DNA from 2 places in the Paenibacillus sp. FSL H8-0122 genome. Region 2 is predicted to be linked to the other one. Evidence: riboswitches for the same ligand, from Rfam matches in the RefSeq annotation. Region 2 holds a riboswitch; the other holds the start of a gene.
The links. Region 2 has a riboswitch for S-adenosylmethionine ahead of metA (homoserine O-acetyltransferase MetA). Riboswitches for the same ligand answer to the same signal wherever they lie in the genome.
Positions count from the first base shown of each region.

Region 1: another riboswitch for S-adenosylmethionine. It lies ahead of NSS64_RS02255 (methionine ABC transporter ATP-binding protein); the one in region 2 lies ahead of metA (homoserine O-acetyltransferase MetA).

Region 1 is NZ_JBBOTB010000001.1:492,940-503,548, forward strand. Features, by position in the region: gene NSS64_RS02240 (COX15/CtaA family protein) at 1-142, shown strand, start outside; gene NSS64_RS02245 (UbiD family decarboxylase) at 204-1,976, shown strand; gene NSS64_RS02250 (Cthe_2314 family HEPN domain-containing protein) at 2,002-2,748, shown strand; SAM riboswitch class I at 2,840-2,975, shown strand; gene NSS64_RS02255 (methionine ABC transporter ATP-binding protein) at 3,078-4,094, shown strand; gene NSS64_RS02260 (methionine ABC transporter permease) at 4,094-4,753, shown strand; gene NSS64_RS02265 (MetQ/NlpA family ABC transporter substrate-binding protein) at 4,812-5,687, shown strand; gene NSS64_RS02270 (NifU family protein) at 5,870-6,118, opposite strand; gene NSS64_RS02275 (YuzB family protein) at 6,201-6,455, shown strand; gene NSS64_RS02280 (NAD(P)/FAD-dependent oxidoreductase) at 6,482-7,543, opposite strand; gene mqnE (aminofutalosine synthase MqnE) at 7,622-8,728, opposite strand; gene NSS64_RS02290 (HesB/IscA family protein) at 9,110-9,469, shown strand; gene NSS64_RS02295 (hypothetical protein) at 9,642-10,241, shown strand; gene NSS64_RS02300 (hypothetical protein) at 10,374-10,609, shown strand, end outside.
Region 2 is NZ_JBBOTB010000001.1:4,551,281-4,561,889, reverse strand. Features, by position in the region: gene NSS64_RS19710 (ROK family protein) at 1-235, shown strand, start outside; gene NSS64_RS19705 (HRDC domain-containing protein) at 403-1,419, shown strand; gene corA (magnesium/cobalt transporter CorA) at 1,589-2,524, opposite strand; SAM riboswitch class I at 2,951-3,082, shown strand; gene metA (homoserine O-acetyltransferase MetA) at 3,199-4,116, shown strand; gene NSS64_RS19690 (aminotransferase class I/II-fold pyridoxal phosphate-dependent enzyme) at 4,165-5,331, shown strand; gene mqnC (cyclic dehypoxanthinyl futalosine synthase) at 5,558-6,694, shown strand; gene NSS64_RS19680 (bifunctional 2',3'-cyclic-nucleotide 2'-phosphodiesterase/3'-nucleotidase) at 7,269-10,609, shown strand, end outside.

The sequences.
Region 1 (10,609 bases), 4.1 Mb from region 2:
GGTATACACACTGAATAATGAAAGATTGTACATATTTGCTGCGTTGTCTCATATCGTGCTGATCTCCGGACTCTTCGGGGTTCTGTGCTACATGAGTGTAAGGGTCTGGCAGTTAAGCGGAGCTGGCAGGGGCAGCAAGTGATAAGGTAACGGCAACGGTGGACGGGATTAGCATAAGGTCCTGTTTGAGGAGGAACACTATAGTGCGATACGGTAATTTACGACAATGGATTGAGCAGCTCCGCAGGGATAAGGATCTGGCAGTGATAGATACCCCTGTTGATCCTTATCTGGAGCTTGCCGAAATTCACCGCCGGGTGGTGGAGGAGGAGGGCCCGGCACTGCTGTTCACGAACGTGCAGGGAACGCCGTTCCCGGTCGCTACGAATCTGTTCGGTACCGTCCGGCGCGTCAACAAGGCCTTTGGGACAAGACCGGAGCAGCTGCTGAAGTCGCTGACAACGGCGATGGAGCAGCTGGTTCCGCCCTCAGCCGCCGGTTTATGGCGGGAGAAAACGGTGCTGCTTGAGCTGCTGAGAGCAGGGACCAAGAATATACCGCAAGGAGAGGCTCCGGTGCTCGGTGTCTGCAGCAGCAGTGACCCGCTGAAGGAGCTGCCCCGGATTACGGCTTGGCCTAAGGACGGCGGGGCGTTCATCACGCTTCCTCTGGTCTATACGGAGAGTATCACCAACCCCAAGGATCATAATCTCGGATTGTACCGGATTCAGGTGTATGACGACAGCACCACAGGTATTCACTGGCAGATTCATAAGGGCGGCGGCTTCCATCACTCGCAGGCAGAGCATCTCGGCGAGACGCTGCCGGTGTCTGTCTTCATCGGCGGGCCGCCGGCGCTGATTGCGGCGGCAGTGGCTCCGGTCCCGGAACGGATTCCGGAGCTGCTGCTGGCCTCGCTGATGCTGGGCGGCAAGCTTCCTATGGTGCAGGACCCCTTGGGCGGGCACCGGATTCCGGCTGAGGCGGAATTCTCCATCCGGGGGCGCGTGTCTCCGCTGGAGCGGAGAGCGGAAGGGCCGTACGGCAGCCAGTCCGGCTACTATTCCATGCAGCATGATTTCCCGGTCATGCATGTTCAGCGGATGTGGCACCGCAAGGATGCCATCTACCCGGCGACCATTACCGGCAAGCCGCGCCAGGAGGATTATTATCTGAAGGATTATTTGCAGCGGCTGCTCGCTCCAGCCTATCCTCTGCTGATCCCTTCGGTCAAAGCGCTGTGGTCCTACTCCGAATCCGGTTCGCATTCACTGACCTCAGCGGTCGTGAGGGAGAGCTATCCGCGCGAGTATATGGTGTCAGCGTTTCGTATCTTAGGGGAAGGTCAGCTCTCCTTAACCAAATTCCTGCTGCTGACTAATGTGCAGGTGGAGCTTACCGATTTCCCCAAGCTGCTGGAAACGGTGCTTGAGCGCTTCAATCCGCAATCGGATCTGACGATCTTTGCCAATACCTCCATGGATACACTGGATTATACCGGACGTAAGCTGAATCATGGCAGTAAGGCGGTGATGGCGGGCATCGGCAGCCCGGTCCGTCAGCTGCCAAGGACCTATACAGAGGGTCAGCTTCCATCAATCACCGCCGCTGTGCCTTATTGCGGAGGATGTTTAGCCGTTTCCGGTGCATCCTATGAAGAGGACCCGGAGCTGCCGGAGCGGCTGGTGGCTGCCTTCAAGGAGAGGGAGACTGCCTGGCCGCTGATTGTGCTGGTCGATCGGGCGGAAGAGGCGGTAAGCACGCAGACCTCATTCCTGTGGTCCGTATTCACCCGCTTCAATCCGGCAGATGATATCTATTCGGCGGGCGGGGTACACCGGGGCAGCGTCAGCTATACGCTGCCGATTATTATAGATGCCCGGATGAAGCCGGGATACCCGGAGGAGCTGACTCCGAATGAGGATATTGCGAAGCGGGTAGGCCGCAACTGGAACCGTTATTTTCCTCTAGCGTAGAAGTGAACTTAAGGAGGGTCAAAATATGCTGCGGACATTACTTGGAGAGCCGCCCCGCGTGAACAGCGGTGTGCTGGCTGAAGCTATGGAGTCCATGGCGAAGGCTGCCTCCGTGCTGCGCAAGGAGATGGCGGCACATGAAGACCATGACCATGAATACCGCAAGCTGGAAATCTGGACACGCGGCCTGATCTCCTCTCTGGATGAGCTGGAGCAGAGCTGGTTCGCAGCCGCCTTTTTCCGGAAGTCAGTGATAGCCGGTTATATGGACGACATGTCGTCCACGGAGCAGGGGGAGTACGCCAGATATGTGTATTTCTACAAGGATGGCTTCATCCGTGTCTTCTCGCTGCTGGACAAGCTGGGCACGGTGCTGAATAATCTATACAATCTCAATACAGGCAAGGTGAAGACGCATTTCTCCTACTTCACGGTGCTGAGGCAATTTCAGTTGCTGCATGCGCATCATCCGCTGGCGGATAAGCTGGAGCGAATCAGGAATTCCTACCGGGAGCCGGTGGAGAATCTGCGCAAGCGGCGCAACGCTGAGATCCATTACATGAACGCGGAGATGACCGATGACCTCTGGCAGCGTCACCAGGGATTGCATGACAAGATTCGTCTGGAGGATCTCGACAGCCACCTGGAGGATTTGAAGCAGAGCCTGGAGATGGTATGCCAATCGCTGGCCGCCGCATACAGGTACGGGAATGAACAATGGCACAAGAACAAAGCGGCCCCAGGCCCGAAATCAGGGCATGTCCGTCCGTAAAAACTTACCTTTGACAAAAAACTCGAAACTGAATATACTTAGGCATACATTAAGTTCTGACAGGATACGGAATATATAACTTCATACTATTATCTTATCGAGAGCGGCGGAGGGATAGGCCCGATGAAGCCCGGCAACCGGTTTGAATACAGCCTTAAGCTGCATCCAAATGTCATGGTGCTAATTCCTACAATGCCGCCGGTTAAGGGGTATTTGGCAGATGAGAAGGCATTGTCATTATACACACAGGGCCTCTTGCGATCTGCATGGATCGTAGGGGGTCTTTTTATTGCAATGATGGAAGTTAATACAGAAGGGGGACGCAGCGGTTGATAGAATTGAAGGATATAACCAAGGTGTATGGCAAGGGCAGTAAGCAGGCAACTGCACTCTCTGCGCTGAGCCTGTCGATTAAGAAGGGTGAAATCTTCGGGGTGATCGGTCACTCCGGGGCCGGCAAAAGCACGCTGATCCGCTGCATTAATCTGCTGGAGCGTCCGACTGCGGGCGAGGTGTGGGTGGATGGGGTCGAGCTGACAACGCTCAGCCAGGGACAACTGCAGGAGCAGCGGCGCAAGATCGGGATGATTTTTCAGCATTTCAATCTGCTCTCATCGGCTACAGTCTATGACAATATCGCGTTTCCGCTGCGGCTGATCGGAGCCGGAAGGAACGAGATTGAACAAAAGGTTAAGGATCTGCTCGCCCTGGTAGGGTTGGAGGAGCACTGGAATAAGTACCCGGCCCAGTTATCCGGCGGACAGAAGCAGCGTGTCGGAATCGCCCGGGCACTGGCGAGTGATCCGGACGTTCTGTTATGCGATGAGGCGACCTCGGCGCTTGATCCGCAGACGACAGACTCCATACTGCGCCTGCTGATGGATATCAACCGCAGATTCCATCTGACCATCGTGCTGATTACCCATGAAATGCATGTCATTCAGAGCATTTGCGACCGTGTTGCCGTGATCCATGGCGGCGGTATTGTGGAGCAGGGTGAAGTGGCCGAGGTCTTTCTGAAGCCGAAGCATGAGGTGACCAAAGAATTCATCCGCAGTGAGACCCAGTCGGACGGACCGCTCCGGCAAGCGATTGATGCTGTGCAGCCGGGTTACACGAAGTCGGTCAAAATCACTTTTCTCGGGCAAAAGACTTACGGGTCGACGCTCTCACAGGTGGTTCAGGGAACCGGGGTTCACTTCGCCATTCTCCATGGCACCATCTCTACAATCAAGGATGTTCCTTACGGCCAGCTGATCGTCCGGTTCGAAGGACCTGAGGGTGCGGTTGAAGCCACGCTCACTGAGCTCATAGCGCAAGGTCTTGATGTGGAGGTGATTTTGTAATGGACTTTAGCACAATCAATTGGGAAGAAATGCTGGAAGCTACGATTGCTACACTCAAAATGATCGCAATTTCAGGAATATTTACAATAATCCTTGGTTTACCGCTTGGAATTGTGTTATATTTATGGGGCAAGTCAAATAACGTTATTATCAGGGTGGTTTACTCGGTATTATCCTTCGTTGTGAATATCCTGCGTTCGGTTCCTTTTATCATTCTGATGGTTGCCCTGATTCCGTTCAGCAAGGCCATTATGGGCACTTCGATTGGTGTGCTTGGAACGATTCCGGCACTGGTGATCGGCGCGGCGCCTTTCTTCGCCAGACTGGTGGAGACGGCACTGCGGGAGGTTGACCGGGGAATTATTGAAGCGGCGCAGGGCATGGGAGCGTCCACCGGGCAGATCGTGATGCGCGTGCTGCTGCCGGAGGCTCGTCCGGGTCTGCTTGCCGGTATAACCATTACTGTTGTGACCCTTGTCTCGTATACCGCAATGTCCGGCATGATCGGCGGCGGCGGCCTGGGTGACCTGGCGATCCGCTACGGATATTACCGCTATGAGAAGGAAGTCATGATTATCTCGGTAGCGCTGATGGTGATTCTGGTGCAGCTGCTGCAAATGGCCGGTGACCGGCTGGTAAGACATTTTACACGGAAATAAGGTACGTCCACATATAGCCTTATTCAATAAACCATATGGATTAGAGGGGGATTTACAGATGAAAAAAGTACTGCTTACATTCTTCAGCCTGACCTTGATATTGGTGCTTGCCGCTTGCGGAAACAACAAGGCGAATAACACCACGAATTCTGCTGCCACAACGGCACCTACAGAAGCGGCTGCTGCAGAGCCGACGACAGAGCCTGCTGCGGACCCGGTAACCCTGGTGATTGGTGCTTCTCCTGTACCGCATGCGGAGATCCTCAAAGCAATTGCCCCACTGCTTGAAGCCCAAGGCATTAAGCTGGAGATCAAAGAATTCACAGATTATATTCTTCCCAATACACAGCTTGCCGAGAAGCAGCTCGATGCGAACTTCTTCCAGCACAAGCCTTACCTGGATGATCAGAACACCAAGAACGGCACAGATCTCGTATCTGTAACTGCTGTTCATGTAGAGCCATTTGGCGCCTATTCCAAAAAGATCAAATCGATTGATGAATTGGCAGAAGGTGCGAAGGTTGCGATTCCGAATGATGCAACGAACGGAGGCCGCGCCTTGATTCTGCTGGCGAAGAACGGTCTGATCAAGCTGAAGGATGACACGAATATTGCTTCCACCAAAGCGGATATCACTGAGAACACCAAGAAGCTGGATATCATTGAGCTGGATGCAGCCATGCTGCCCCGTCAGCTGGATGAAGTAGACCTGGCGCTGATCAACACCAACTTCGCACTGGATGCCAAGCTGTCTCCAACGAAGGATGCGTTGTTCATTGAAGGCGGAGATTCTCCGTATGCCAACCTGCTGGTAGCCCGTCCTGACAATAAGGATTCCGATGCTATTCAGAAGCTGGCAGCAGCGCTGACTTCCCCGGAAGCGAAGGAATTCATCGAAAAGCAATATGACGGAGCAATTATCCCGGCATTCTAAGCTTGAACCTAGGGATGTTGAATCATCTAATGAGACCAGAAGAAGCCCGTAGCCAGAAATGGCTGGCGGAGCGGCTTCTGGTCTTTTTGAATATCCAGATGGTTGATCCTGCAGGCGAAATCCTCTATAATAAAAAAAATCCCGGCCTCTTAGCGGAGGCCGGGATGGTTTATGAAACGGGATTAGAATACCTGAACGACTTCTTCCACGCCTTCTACTTCTTCAATCAGGGCGCGTTCGATCCCGGCTTTAAGCGTGATCGTGGAGCTTGGGCAACTGCCGCATGCACCCATAAGCTTCAGCTTAACGATGCCGTCTTCAACATCAATCAGTTCCACGTCACCGCCATCGCGCTGCAGGAACGGACGAAGTTTATCAAGGACTTCCAGTACTTCATCGTACATGGTTGCGCTTTGTACATTCTCACTCATTTCTCAATCACTCCTTTCGTATGTTTATTATAGTACAAAAAGTTAAAAAATAAAATGGTTACAGCAGAATAGGGAGATCATCATGAGACCAATTATAGAATTCTGTGCCAGCAACATCGGCCACGGCACTGAACCGCTCAAGCTTAAGCTGGAGCAAAACCCTGAATATGATGTAGTGGAGTACGGCTGTCTGAACAACTGCGGAGAGTGTTATCTCCAGCCGTTCGCCATGGTTGACGGGGAGATCATTGAGGCTGATTCCCCCGCTGCTCTGGAAGAGGCCATAGAAGCCGCTATACGAGAGGCAGAGGCCTGGGACAACCTGGAGATAGACTAAGCCGCCTGGATTCAAGCCGGGATTCTTTAGCCGAAATGGCGTTTGGACATCCACAGGACGCCGCTCTTCAGCAGGCGCGGAACCCGGCCCATGACGGAGCGGCGGCCCATCAGGCCGAAGCCGGCATTTTTACCGAGTGAACCGAGGGTTCCCTTCAGCTTAATCTTATTCAGCTTCGGGGTTTCCCCCCGCCATAACGCCTGTAATATCTGTCCCACCTGCTCGCCCTGGGCACCCGCCGCCTGTGCACTGGGCGCGAAGGGCAGGCTGGCACAGTCCCCGATCACATAGACCTCCGGATATTCAGCGATATTGTAATACTCCCCCACAATGAGCCTGCCTCCACGGTCCTTCGGAAGCTCCAGCTGCTGCACGACCTTCACGGGTTGAATCCCGGCAGTCCATACCGTCACATCCGCCGGAATAGCTTGGGTGCCATTGAAGATGGCATCCTTCTCGACATGAGAGACCGACACCCCGCCAATCGTCTCCACCTGATGCTCACTGAACCATTCCTCGACATACCTGGACAGCTTGGCCGGAAAAGAAGATAAAATACGTTCTCCCCGGTCCATCAGAGAGATATTCAGATCCGGCCGGCTCTCCCTCAGCTCCGAGGCAATCTCTACGCCGCTCAGTCCCCCGCCGACAATATTGACGGTTCCATAAGGCTTCACATCGTTCAGCCGGCGGTAAGTTTCCCGGGTTCCGGCGAAGCTCTGAATACTGCAGGTGTATTCCTCGGCACCCGGAATGTTATGGTAATTATCCGTACAGCCGAGGGCAATCGCCAGGATATCATAGGCTACCGGCTCCCCGGAATCGAGCAGGACCAGCCTGCTCTCCAGATCAATGGAACCCACCTGCCCGTAACGTACGGTCAGGCGGGGGTGTACCGGGAATTGAATCCGCAGATGGTAATCGGTGGCGGTGCCTGCGGCCAGTGCATAATATTCGGTCTTGATCCCCTGATACGGCATCCGGTCCACCAGGATGATTTCCACATCAGGAGGGAGATGATTATCCAGCAGTTGCTGAATGAGGGCAAGACCGCCGTAGCCGCCGCCCAAGACAAGTAGGGTTCTCATGCCAACTGATCTTCCTTTCGGGTACATAATGGACAAGGCAGTTCTGCGTTCACTGGCTGAGGTAAGCTTGTTCTGTTCTTATTCGTATACCTTGATCTCGTTATAGAAGGTATCCCGTTCTACAGGAATCCGTCCTGCGCCCTTCACGAGCCAGATCAGCTCATCCCGGGTCAAGCCCTCCGGTGTCAGCGCGCCGGCAGCGTGGCTGATCCGTTCCTTCAGGATCGTTCCGTGCACATCGGAAGCGCCGAAGTTCAAGGCAACCTGGGTCAACTGGGGCCCGATATTAATGAAGTAGGCCTTGATATGATCGAAATTGTCCAGCATCAGGCGGCTGACGGCAATGGTCTTCAGATCCTCATTCGCGGAGTTGCGGCGCATAATGCCCGCATTCTTGTTCTTAGGCTGCATGGACAGCGGAATGAATACCATGAAACCGCCGGTCTCGTCTTGCAGGTCACGAATTTGCAGCATATGGCGGATGCGGTCTTCACGGGACTCAATCGAACCGTACAGCATCGTGGTATGGGTCTTCATGCCAAGGTGATGGGCGGTGCGGTGCACCTCGAGATATTCCTCGACATTGGCTTTGTCGACGCGCATTTTTTTGCGGTACTGGTCAGACAGAATCTCTGCCCCTCCTCCGGTAAGGGTCTTCAGTCCGGCGGCGCGCAGCTGCTCCAGCACTTCACGGATACTAAGTCCGCTGATGCGGGTGAAGAAGTCGATCTCTGCCGCTGTATATGCCTTGAGAGTCACCTCGGGGAAATGCTCGTTCAGAGCACGCAGCGAATCAACATAGTACTGGAAGGGCACATTATCATTATGCCCGCCTACAATATGGAACTCGCGCACGCCGGGATGAATATGCTGCTGTACATACTCCACCATCTCCTGGCCGGAGAGGGTGTAAGCCCCTTCTTCGCCTTCATCCTTGCGGAAATTGCAGAAGGCACAGCGGGATTCGCAGACATTGGTGAAATATAGACTCATGTTCTCGATAAAATAGACTTTATTCCCGTTTTTTCGCATGTTGACTTCATTAGCGAGTTGCCCGATCGTTAACAGATCGTTGCTCTCATATAAATAAACGCCGTCTTCCAAATTCAATCGTTCTCCGCCGCGAACCTTCTCAATGATGTTCGCCATCCGGGCATCCGTGTGGGGTGTAATAAGGGTAGACATATAAGTTCCTCCTGAAGGTTGGCGAGGCAATTGCATCGCATAATCGTGTACCTGAGCATATCCGGCAGCAGCCGGCATTATAAATAGAGGTTAACTGCAACCTCCGTGACAATTTATCGAAATTTTATCGCTTTTCTCATTATAAACTTCTCCCGTAGGGTGAGCAACCGCCAGAAACGGCAGGTCTTCCGGGACAAATCGCTTACCTGCGCCCGGTTTACGACTTGAGGGCAGAAGAATAGTGGAGTATACTGATTGAAAGAGCCGATGAAAATGATATACATCATACTCATTATTTTCTCAAGCAAGGCATTGACTTCATTACGTACAGCCTGAAGGCTGCTTGATTCCAATACAGTGATCCCTAAGGAGGTTGTAATTATGATTAACATTAGTGAGACAGCTGCAGGCCAAATTAAGGCTATGCTTGCAGAGCAGGAAGTGCCGGATATGTTTCTCCGTCTGGGCGTAACCGCCGGGGGCTGCAGCGGATTCTCGTACGCGATGGGCTTCGATGATACCGAGACTGAGCAGGACATCTACATGGACGTTGCAGGTCTGAAGGTGGTCGTCAGCAAAGACGATATCCGTTACCTCAACGGCCTGGAGATCGACTTCGAGGAATCCGGCATGACCGGCGGCTTCACCATCAACAACCCCAACGCCAGCGCCACCTGTGGCTGCGGCTCTTCGTTCCGCACGAAGGAAGAGGCGGGGAATCCGGCGGCTGAGCCTTGCTAAGCTTGTGAATGATGAATTATTGATAAAGTAAGCGTGGGTTGCGGATTTCGAAACCTCTTAATTGTGTATGGTGCAAACTGTACTTAATTAGGAGGTTTTTTATGTTGACTTAAACCATTATATGTTAAAATATGGTGATGAAAGAATTAATGGAGCTGTGAGGAGGATAAAAATGATACGAATGCCATTTGAACGCCCAACAGAGCATTATGATGAACGAATTATGGATATCGATAAAGAAATTTGCTCTTTGATCAAGAAGAGAAAGGAGGTCTCGGATAATAATCCAGGATTTCCTCCGTTGGAGTATATTACTAAATGGTCAGAAGCCTTTGAACTCTATGAAGATTTCCTAAACTCCTTATTCTCAAGTATGATGAATGAAAAACAATTTAAACCAATGATCGAACCCTCAGGATTTAGAAAACACATTGCAATTCTGAAGTCAGTCGTGAAAGGGGAGCGTTTTTATACTCTAACGTCCTTACGACAATACAGTAATGCAAGTGTATTAACACTAAATATAGATTGGGACGATGAGCCGGAAGTTGAATTCACATCTCATCAGCATAGCCATTACGAACTATATATTAATGACCAATATGATTGCCGAATGATTAATGGTGGAAGCAGATCGGACCATGCATCATATAAATATGTAGTCTCTCCACCCTTACCTGATGAGATTTCAGGAATTCAATTTAGGTTCAAAGAATACAGTTTCCCTTTCAACAGGAGTGAGACAGGTGATGAGATAGTATTTGAACTTTAGTAAGGTGAATAGCCCTCCACATCTGTAGGTGTAGGAGGGTTATTTATCGTTTGCGCTATATCTCAAACAATCCACTTTCCACAACGTCTAATCCAGGCTGCCATTACGTTAATGAAGTTGGAGGTGTTTATTTTGAACAAACTGATTATTCTCCTTTTCATGGCCTTAATTTCGTGCGATTCCTCGGAACCGAATGAATCCATAGCTGCCAAGACGAAACCAATCCCATCTGCCTCAGAAAATATTAAAAGCGAACTTTTTTCAGCTCATATCTCAATTCCGGAACAAGTTAAAGCAAATCAGGAACTTAAAATTTCTATTGAGTTAAAAAATGAAGCTGGACGGGATCTGGAGATTACAACTGGAGA
Region 2 (10,609 bases):
GAACTATGTGCTGATCCTCTCGCCGCAGAAGATCGTAATGGGCGGCGGTGTGATGAAGCAGAGCCAGCTCTTCCCGCTGATCCATGCCAAGCTGCAGGAGCTGCTCGGCGGATATGTGCAGCATCCGGCGCTCAATGAAGAGATTGGCAGCTATATTGTGCCTCCGCAGCTTGGAGATAACGCCGGTCTGTCGGGCGCACTGGGTCTGGCCAAGCTGGCTTTGGACCGCAAGTAGGATCTTCTGTCAAAAAGACATTGACTGTTACGTAATATATGGTATTCTAGTTTCTAACAGTATAGCATTTAAGAGGAAGCACCTCTTTCACGAATGTCGTGGGAGAGGTGCTTTTTTGCGTTCAAATATATCATGCGTACTGTAAGACGACGAAAGTAGGGATTTATATGCAAATCGTATTTATGAACCGTTTGTGCAAAAGATCAGGAGTGGACGAAGAGATTTTTGCTCAGCTATGGATTGGAGAGGAAGAGGGGCAGTGGCGTCTGGGCTGGCGCGATTTCTCCGGGGAACAGGAGACGGACGACAGCCTGTGGTATGAAGGCGGATCATGGAATGAGATGCTGTGTGTATACCGGCACGAGCTTGCCGTGAAGATGGGGGAAGGCTACCGCCCGCTGATTGACGGGGTATTTCATGACGAGGATAACCTCAGCAGCCGCAGCCAGGAGCAGCTTAAGCTGCAGTATTTCAGTGAGCAATACGGGAATGAAGCCATCTTCGAGGAGCTGTGCTCCTGGCGCAGGGGGAAGGCTTCCAGTGAACGGAAGGCGCCTTATATCCTGGCCAGCAACCGTCTGCTGCGCATGATCAGCGCATTTCTTCCCCGTACGGAGGAGGAGCTGCTGCAGCTTCCGGGTGTGGGTGAAGGCAAAGTTTCACAGTATGGTGCAGACTGGCTTAGCATCACCGCGGCGGCTGAGCGTGAGCATGATTTTCCGCTAAGCTGGGTGAATCATGCAATAGACGAAGAGAGCTTCGTATCCTGGCACTATAAGCAGAAGGAGCTTAAGTACAAGAAGCAGCTGGAGCGGCTGAGACTGCGGCGCGTTCTATTACAGGGGATCGAGGAGGGGCAAGGGATGGAGCAGCTCAGGGCACTTAGCGGAGTTTCCCGCCGTGAAGTGCTTGAAGTATTGGAAGAGCTGGAGAAGGACGGCTACTCGGCCGAGAAGCTCATTGCCCTGGAGCTGAGTGAAGTGAGCCCCGAAGAACAGAACAATATTTGGACAGCCTATGAACTGATCGGCGACAACTTCCTGAAGCCTGTCCTCTACAAAGCCTACGGTGACAACTTCGTACCTGCTGACGGACTTGATCTGTATTATGAACGCCTGCGGCTGATCCGCATCCGCTTCCGGCGGGAGCATCCGGCGGCGCTTGGAATGGCTGCCCCTTTGTAAGAGGGTGACTGACGGCCTGCATCACTCCCAATCTGCGGTCCTGGTAACCGGAGCTCCTGATCGGCGCAGACGCATTACATACTGGTGACATACCAAAAAGACGAAGGCTCTCCGAGTCCCGGTAGCCGGGTATACGGTGCCTTCGTCCTTCGTATTCGTCCGCTCTGCTTCATAGCCACTCCTTTTTACGGAAGATAATGAGCATTCCGCAGCCTAGCGTCACCATGACGGCAATGACGCCATAGTAGCCGTACTCGGTGTGGATCTCCGGGATATTGTCAAAGTTCATGCCGTAGATCCCGGTAATCACGGTCAGCGGCATGAATATAGTGGTAATCGCCGTAAATACACGCATGATTTCATTGGCGCGGTTCGCAATACTGGACTGATAAGCTTCGCGCAAGTTGCCCATGAGATCGCGGTATGTTTCGAAGGTCTCAGAGATCTTGACCGCATTCTCATAGATATCGCTGAAATACTTCTGCAGCTGATCGTCGATCAGACGAAGATCCTTTTTGTTGAGCGTGTTGATAACTTCCTTCTGCGGGCCGAGCATCTTCTTCAGCCAGAGAATCTCACTGCGCAGACCGATGATCTCGCTCAGATGCGATTTCTTGGTATGCATGAGGATGTCTTCCTCGAGCTTCTCGATCCGCGCTTCAATCCGGTCACCGACCGAGAAGAAGTTGTCGACAACGAGGTCGATCAGCAGATACAGGAAGCGGTCAGGCGTACTGACCTCCTGCTCCCACAGTACGGGCTTCAGGACACGCAGCTCATGGATCTTCTGCTTCGTAACGGTAATAATATAATGTCTGCCAAGGAATACGTTGAGCGCACGGAGGAAGATTTCCTCATCATCGAACCGGATGCTGTTCACCACGATGAAATAATGACTCTCATAAATCTCCAGCTTCGGACGCTGATCCTCTTCACTCAGACAGTCTTCCACAGCCAGATCATGCAGGCCGTATATAGGCTGAAGCTCTACAAGGTCCTCCACATCCGCATCAATCCAGTAGAACCCCTCGGCAGGGGCGGTTAAAGTTTCTTCAATATTGTCAATAGGCGTAAAAACCCCTGCATTCACCAGCCGGATTTTCATCTGATTCACTCCTTATGTCCCTGGTCTTCTCCAGGGGTATGCTAATTTCAGCACACGGAAAAAATCAGCTTGGCCGGTGGTACAATCATGGATGAAGGCCAAAAGACGGTCCGAGAGCATGAAGAAAAAGGGCTCCCGCCGCCGGCAAGCTGATGTTAATCCTGTGTGGTTGTTCATTCTGCACGCTTATTCGCGAGCCCGGGTCGCCTTCCATTGTTCTCTCACCTCTTCTTTTCGCCGTTTTTGGGTTTGAAACACTTGTCTAGTATAACGCCGGGATATGGCTCTTACAAGAGAAATTGTTTTCTGTCATAAGGCCCCTTCAGCATTGTATGGACTTGACGAAAAGGAGGTTCATGATTTAAAGTGAAATTTAAGAAAAAGCATCGTTCAGATGCTTAAGGTTATTCAACTGAATACAGCTAAATCTTATCAAGAGCAGGTGGAGGGACTAGCCCGATGAAACCCGGCAACCGGCGTGTGAACGCACGGTGCTAATTCTTGCGGAAGCTTTGCAGGGCGTTATTCGTCCGGCGGAAGTTCTCTGGCAGATGAGAGAGGCGCATATGACTGCATGATATGACCTTTCTCGCCCGGGAAAGGTCTTTTTTCGCTACCCTGCCTCAGGTTGAACCACCAAGTGGAACCCCATTTCAGTTAAGGAGTGAACAGCAATGCCTATCAAAATTCCCGACAGCCTGCCGGCCAAAGAAGTGTTATCCGGTGAGAATATTTTTGTAATGGATGAAAGCCAGGCCTTCCATCAGGATATCCGTCCTCTGCGGATCGCCATCCTGAATCTGATGCCTACCAAAGAAACTACTGAGACCCAGCTGCTGCGCCTTATCGGGAATTCCCCGCTTCAGGTGGATGTTGTTCTGCTTCATCCCAGCTCCCATACGTCGAAGAATACTTCGGCTGAGCATTTGAAGAGCTTTTACAAAACCTTTGATGAGATCAGCCACCGCCGGTTCGACGGCTTGATTGTAACAGGCGCTCCCGTAGAACAGCTGGAGTTCGAGGATGTGAACTACTGGGAGGAGCTGAAAGTGATTTTTGAGTGGAGCAAGCAGAATGTAACCTCGACCATGCACATCTGTTGGGCGGCACAGGCAGGACTGTACCATCACTTCGGCGTGCGCAAGGTGAGTCTGCCGGACAAATGCTTCGGAGTGTTTCCGCATACAATGAGCCATAATAATGTCAAGCTGCTGCGCGGCTTCGATGAAGTGTTCCATGTTCCGCATTCCCGCCATACCGACGTCTCCCGTGAAGATATTGAGCAGAACCCGGAGCTGCAGATTCTGGCAGAATCCGAGGAAGCCGGGGTGTACCTGGTGGCTACGCATGACGGGAAGCAGATTTTTGTCACCGGACATTCGGAATATGATCCCTTCTCTCTGAAATGGGAGTATGACCGGGATATCGCCAAGGGGATGGAGGTTGCCCTGCCGAAGCACTATTATCCCAAGGATGATCCGACGCGTACTCCGCCGGCAGTCTGGCGCGCCCATGCCAACTTATTATTCGCTAATTGGCTCAATTACTATGTATACCAGGAGACTCCTTACGATATCGGGGCATTTATCTGAGAGGTTGACTTATTCTTAATAGAAGTAATTAATCAGGAGGCAATGGAGATGGATGAGAAACTGAGAATTGAGAGCAGACTGGCACAGATTGGTTCGATGGAGGACCCCGCCACCGGGGCCATTAATTACCCGATTTATCATGCGACGGCTTTCCGTCACCCTAGACTTGGGCAGAGTACAGGCTTTGACTACATCCGCACCAAAAATCCTACCCGCTCTGTCCTCGAAGAAGCGGCAGCGGCCCTGGAATCCGGGGATGCCGGCTTCGCCTGCGCTTCCGGTATGGCTGCACTGACTACGGTGTTCACCTTGTTTGGACAAGGGGACCATCTCATTGTATCGCTGGACTTGTACGGCGGTACTTACCGGCTGCTGGAACGGATTCTCTCCAAATACGGCATCAGCGCCTCCTATGTAGATACGAATGATCTGGATGGACTGGAAGCGGCCCGCCAGCCGGGCACGAAGGCTGTATTCATTGAGACGCCGACCAACCCGCTGATGATGATAACGGATGTCGAAGCCGTATGTACCTGGGCCCGCCGTCACGGGCTGCTCACGATTGTAGACAATACGCTGCTGACTCCGTTCTTCCAGCGCCCGCTGGAGCTTGGAGCAGATATCGTGGTTCACAGTGCGACTAAGTACCTGGGCGGGCATAACGATGTGCTGGCGGGTCTGATCGTGACCAAGGGAGCAGAATTGTCGGCTGAAATGGCTGTCCTGCATAACTCCCTGGGAGCGGTTCTCGCGCCGAATGACAGCTACCAGCTGATGAAGGGGATGAAGACCCTCGCGCTGCGCATGGAGCGGCATGAGAGCAACGCTCTGGCTATTGCCCGTTATCTGCAGGAGCATCCGGCGATTGCCGAGGTCTTCCACCCGGGCCTGCCTGATCATCCGGGCTATGCCATCCAGAACCGCCAGTCCTCCGGCAACACGGGAATCTTCTCCTTCAAGGTAAAAGAGGCCAGCTATGTGGAGCCGCTGCTCCGCCATATCCGGCTGATCGCCTTCGCCGAGAGTCTGGGCGGTGTTGAATCGCTGATGACCTATCCGGCGATACAGACCCACGCCGATATTCCGGCTGAAATCCGCGATGCGGTCGGTGTGGATGACCGGCTGCTGCGCTTCTCTGTCGGCATAGAGCATGTAGATGATCTGATCGCTGATCTGGGACAGGCCCTGGAGGCCGCCCGGAGCGAGCTGGAATAAGGCACCGCCGGACCCGCCAGGCTGTGCAGCAACCGCAGAACGTACAAGCAGCAGTGCCTTCGGGCGCTGCTGTTTAATTTTGTATGGGACAAGGGAAATTATCCGTCCTGCGATGCGAAACATTTTTCAAGAACAGCCGATTGTGATACGATGGGAGAACGGACTATTTTTATTTCAAATTGTATTTATCTCATAGACTTCATAGATGAAGAGGAGGCCGTCAACAGTGAGTGCAGTCGATCTTATACTGGATAAGGCACTGAAAGGTGAACGTCTTCAGTTGGAAGATACGGTCACATTGTTCGAGAGCAATGAAATTGAGAAAATGGGCGCTGCCGCAGATATTATTATGAAGCGCTGGCACCCGGAGCCGGTGACGACATTCGTCATCGGCCGCAATATTAACTACACCAATGTATGTGATGTCTATTGCCGCTTCTGCGCCTTCTACCGCAGACCCGGTTCGGAGGAAGGCTATGTGCTTCCCGATGAGACAATCTATCAGAAGATTGCTGAGACCATGAGCGTGAACGGAACTGAGATTCTGATGCAGGGCGGTACGAATCCCAACCTGCCGTTCAGCTATTATACGGATATTCTGCGCGGCATCAAGCAGCGGTTCCCGGAGATTACCATGCATTCCTTCTCACCAGCTGAGATTATGAAAATGGTTGAGGTCTCCGGCCTGCCGCTGGAACAGGTCATGCGTGAGATTCATGCTGCAGGCCTCGATTCCCTGCCCGGCGGTGGCGCAGAGATTCTCGATGACCGCACCCGCCGCAAGATCAGCCGGCTCAAGGGCTCCTGGCGTGAGTGGATGGACGTCATGCAGACCGCACACCGGATCGGTATGAATACAACGGCCACGATGGTCATTGGTCTGGGTGAGACTATGGAAGAACGGGCGCTGCATCTGCTTCGTGTCCGTGAAGCCCAGGACGAATGCATTGCGAACAAATATGATTCCGAAGGCTTCCTGGCGTTCATCTCCTGGACCTTCCAGCCGGATAATACGAACCTGAAGCTGGACCGCCAGACCCCTGAGGAATACCTGAAGACCGTAGCCATCAGCCGCCTGGTGCTGGACAATATTAAGAACTTCCAGTCCTCCTGGGTAACGATGGGTCCTGAAGTAGGCAAGCTCTCCCTGCAATACGGCTGCAATGACTTCGGCAGCACGATGATTGAGGAGAACGTAGTCTCCTCGGCGGGCGCGACCTACAAGGTCAACATCGAGTCGATCACCCAGCTCATCCGTGAAGCGGGCAAGATCCCGGCGCAGCGCAACACGCGCTATGACATCCTGCGGACGTTCGAGGATGCGAATGCCAAGATTGACAATGATTTTGTGATGCAGAATTAGAATATAGCTATTACCAACAGATCAATAACGGGGCTGTGCTACCTATAGGTAGCACAGCCCCGTTATGTTTTTTGGAAACTATTGTTTCCTCCAGTTCCGAACAAGAAGTATATCAATGCTAAAACTACGCGAAAACCGAATAGCAATCGTTACAGCGTCATGTAGCTAATGTATACGAAAAACAGCATACATTGTGTTCACTTGCAGGCATATGACCGAATGTATGCGGAAAACAACATACATTGTGCTTGCTCACAGGCATATGGCCCTAATGTATGCGGAAAACAGCATACATTGTGCTCGCACGCAGGCGCATAACCCGAATGTATGTGAAAAACAGCATATATTGAGCTGGATTTCCAGGTAATCCCATTGTATTGGATTTTCGTTGTTTTTGTCATAGAGTTGTAAAATTTAATCGGTATATTTTACAAAATTCGCTGAATTAATGTGAGATTTTACACAACAATTTATAAGAGTTAATGGAATTTGATAGATTCATAGGGAAGGCTATGATACAATTTTTCGGACAGTGGTAGAATAATCTAGCAATCACAGGGAGGAAATTAGATTTATGGGAGAGAGAAGATGGAACAAGCCGATAGCTTCTTTATTGGCTACCACAGTTCTGGCAGCACAGATGCTGGGCGGAGTATTCAATGTTCCTGTGCTGGCGGCAGGAAAGGCTGAGGCTTCTCCGGTGATTAATCCGGGAACCATTAATTTACGCTTGATGAGCACCACTGATGTTCATACGAACGTATATGGATGGGACTATTTCAAGGGTGCCGCCTCTGCGACTGTAGGTCTGGACCGTACTTCAACCTTGGTAAAGGCTGCACGCAATGATCCAGAGGGCGAGTACAACCTTTTGCTGGATAATGGCGATTTGATTCAAGGGACACCACTGGGAACGTATATGGCCCAAGTGTCTGATTTCAAGACCAGTGAAGACCAGATTCATCCGATCATAGCAGCTATGAACCTCATGGGTTATGATGCAGCAACCTTCGGCAATCATGAATTCAATTATGGATTGGATTATCTGGACCGGACCGTTAAAGGCAATGTAAACAGCGCAACTTATAAGGAGTCTACGGGAGCGAAGTTCCCTTATGTGAATGCAAATATTTATAATGTGTCCGATAATAATAATACATTTGAACCTTATAAAATCATCGATAAAGAGGTAAAGGACAGCAACGGCAACACCGTTACCATTAAAGTCGGCCTCCTGGGTCTGGTTACTCCGCAGATCATGGAGTGGGACAAGGTGAACCTGGAGCAAAAGGTTATTGCCAAAGATATTGTGGAAACGGCGAAGAAGTTTGTTCCTGAAATGAAGACGGCTGGTGCGGACGTTATCGTCGCCATGACTCATTCCGGGTTCGACGCTGCTGCCGCAGAAGGAACCGGAGCAGAGAATGTCATTAACCTGCTGAGCAAGGTTCCCGGCATTGATGCCATTACCTTCTCGCATACCCACAAGGTATTCCCGACGAACGGCGTTGACAGCGCGCTGGATGCTTCCTTCAAAGATCCGTCCACCAAGAAACCTTACAATAATGATGTAGCTAAGGTAGATAACGTTAACGGACACATCAATGGGACTCCGGCAGTACAAGCAGGCTATGGCGGTGGTTACCTGGGCCTTATCGATCTGAAAATCGCCCAGAACAGCAGCGGCAAGTGGACAGTAGACAAAGCAGCTTCCAAGGCTTCTACGCGCTCTATTGCTGGCGCAGCCATTGACACTGCTATTGACGATCTTGCCGGAGCAGCACATCAAGCTACGATTGATTATGTGAATCAACCGCTTGGTGTAACATTTGCGCCGATGAACAGCTATTTTGCTATGGTGCAGGATGATCCGACAGTCCAGATCGTAACCTATGCCCAGCAGCAGTATGTATCTAACTTGATTCATACGAACGAGAATCTGGCCGGGTATAGAAACCTGCCGATCCTGAGCGTTGGTGCGCCATTCAAGGCTGGACGCAACGGACCTGAGGAGTATACAGACATCAAGAAAGGCAACCTTACGATTGCCAGTGCAAGCGATCTGTATCTGTATGACAACACGCTGAAGGCGATTGTAGTGAAAGGTTCGACCGTCAAAGAATGGGTAGAGATGAGCGCAGGAGCGTTCAACCGCATTAAGCCGACCATCTCCACGCCTCAGCCGCTTTTGAATTCAGCATTTGCTGTGTTCAATTTCGATGTGATTGACGGCATCCAATATACACTTGATGTCACACGCAATGCGAAGTACAAACCCGATGGCAGCATCAACGATCAGTCCTCCAGCCGGGTAACCTCCATTACTTATGGCGACAAGCCACTGGATCTGGATCAGGACTTCGTGGTCGTTACCAACAACTACCGTGCAAGCGGCGGAGGAAACTTCCCGGGTGTCAAAGGCGCTAACATGATCATTGATTCCCAGATGGAGAACCGCCAGGTGCTGATGGATTACATCAAGGAAGCGGGAACCGTTGATCCTACCGCAGACAACAACTGGTCGATTGCACCTATTGAAGGCAATGTTACTGTAACATTCCCGTCTTCACCCAAAGCAGCAGCAGTCGCTCCTGCAAACATTACTGCTACGGGAACTCAAGATGTCAATAAATTTGAAATCTACAACCTTGATTTGAAAAAAGCTCCTCCAGTCCCAACAGGAGATGTTGAAGTCCATCTGCTGGGCATTAATGACTTCCACGGCCAACTGGACACTACCTCGGTGGTGAATGGGGAAGCAGTAGGCACAGCGGCTACACTTGCGGCTTATTTGAAGGAAGCCCGTGCCAAATATGAGCACTCGCTGCTGTTCCATAACGGCGACTCTGTGGGCGCATCCGCTCCGGTATCTTCGCTGGAACGCGACAAGCCTACAATGGAATGGATGAACCTCATGAAGTTCGACGTCGGCACCCTGGGCAACCATGAATTTGACCAAGGTGTTGAGGCGATGAAGGCTCAAATCTATGGCGGTAAAGACCCTAAGAACGAGAAAGTCGTCCATAACGGCGCAGATTTCGATTATATCAATGCCAACGCAGTAGACAGTACTACTGGCAAACCTATTATCACCCCTTATGTTGTAAAAGAAGTTGGCGGCGTGAAGATCGGCTTCATCGGAGTTGTGACCAAAGCAACGCCAAGCAAAGTATCGCCAGCCGGTACAGCCGGTGTGAAGTTCCTGAGTGCTGAGGAAGAGGTCGCGGCGATTGAGAAATATGCGGCCGAGCTGAATGCTCAAGGCGTCAAGACGATCGTGGTGCTTGCCCATGATCCGGCAACAACCAAGACTGATCCGGTTACCAAAAAGAATGTATCCACCGGCGAAGCTGTAGATCTGGCTAATGCGCTTCCTGCCAATTCCCCGGTTGATGTGATCGTAGCCGGAGACAATCATGGCTATGCCAATGATACAGTGAACGGTAAGCTGATCGTTCAGGCTTACTCTTACGGAACAGCTTTCGAAGACATTAAGCTGGTGATTGACGGAGCTACAGGTACAGTGAAGAGTAAAACAGCTACTGTAACGAACACGGTTCAGAGTAAAATCGCACCGGATGCCGAAACTAAGGCGTTGGTGGACTACTATTTGAATCTTCACCCTGAGCTGACTCAGCCTGTAGGAACTACTGACGGTACAATTACCCGTACAGATGCCTACACTAAGGAATCAGCATTGGGTAATCTGATTGCAGATGCGATGCGCAGCGCTGATTTCGAAGACGGTTCTACGGTTCCTGCTGATTTCGCCTTCATGAACCCGGGCGGTATCCGTGCGGATCTTCCGAAGGGTAATGTAGCGTTCGGCGATCTGGCGAAGATTCAGCCATTCGGCAACACGCTGGTGAAGCTGACGCTGACCGGTCAGCAGATCAAGACTCTGCTGCAGCAGCA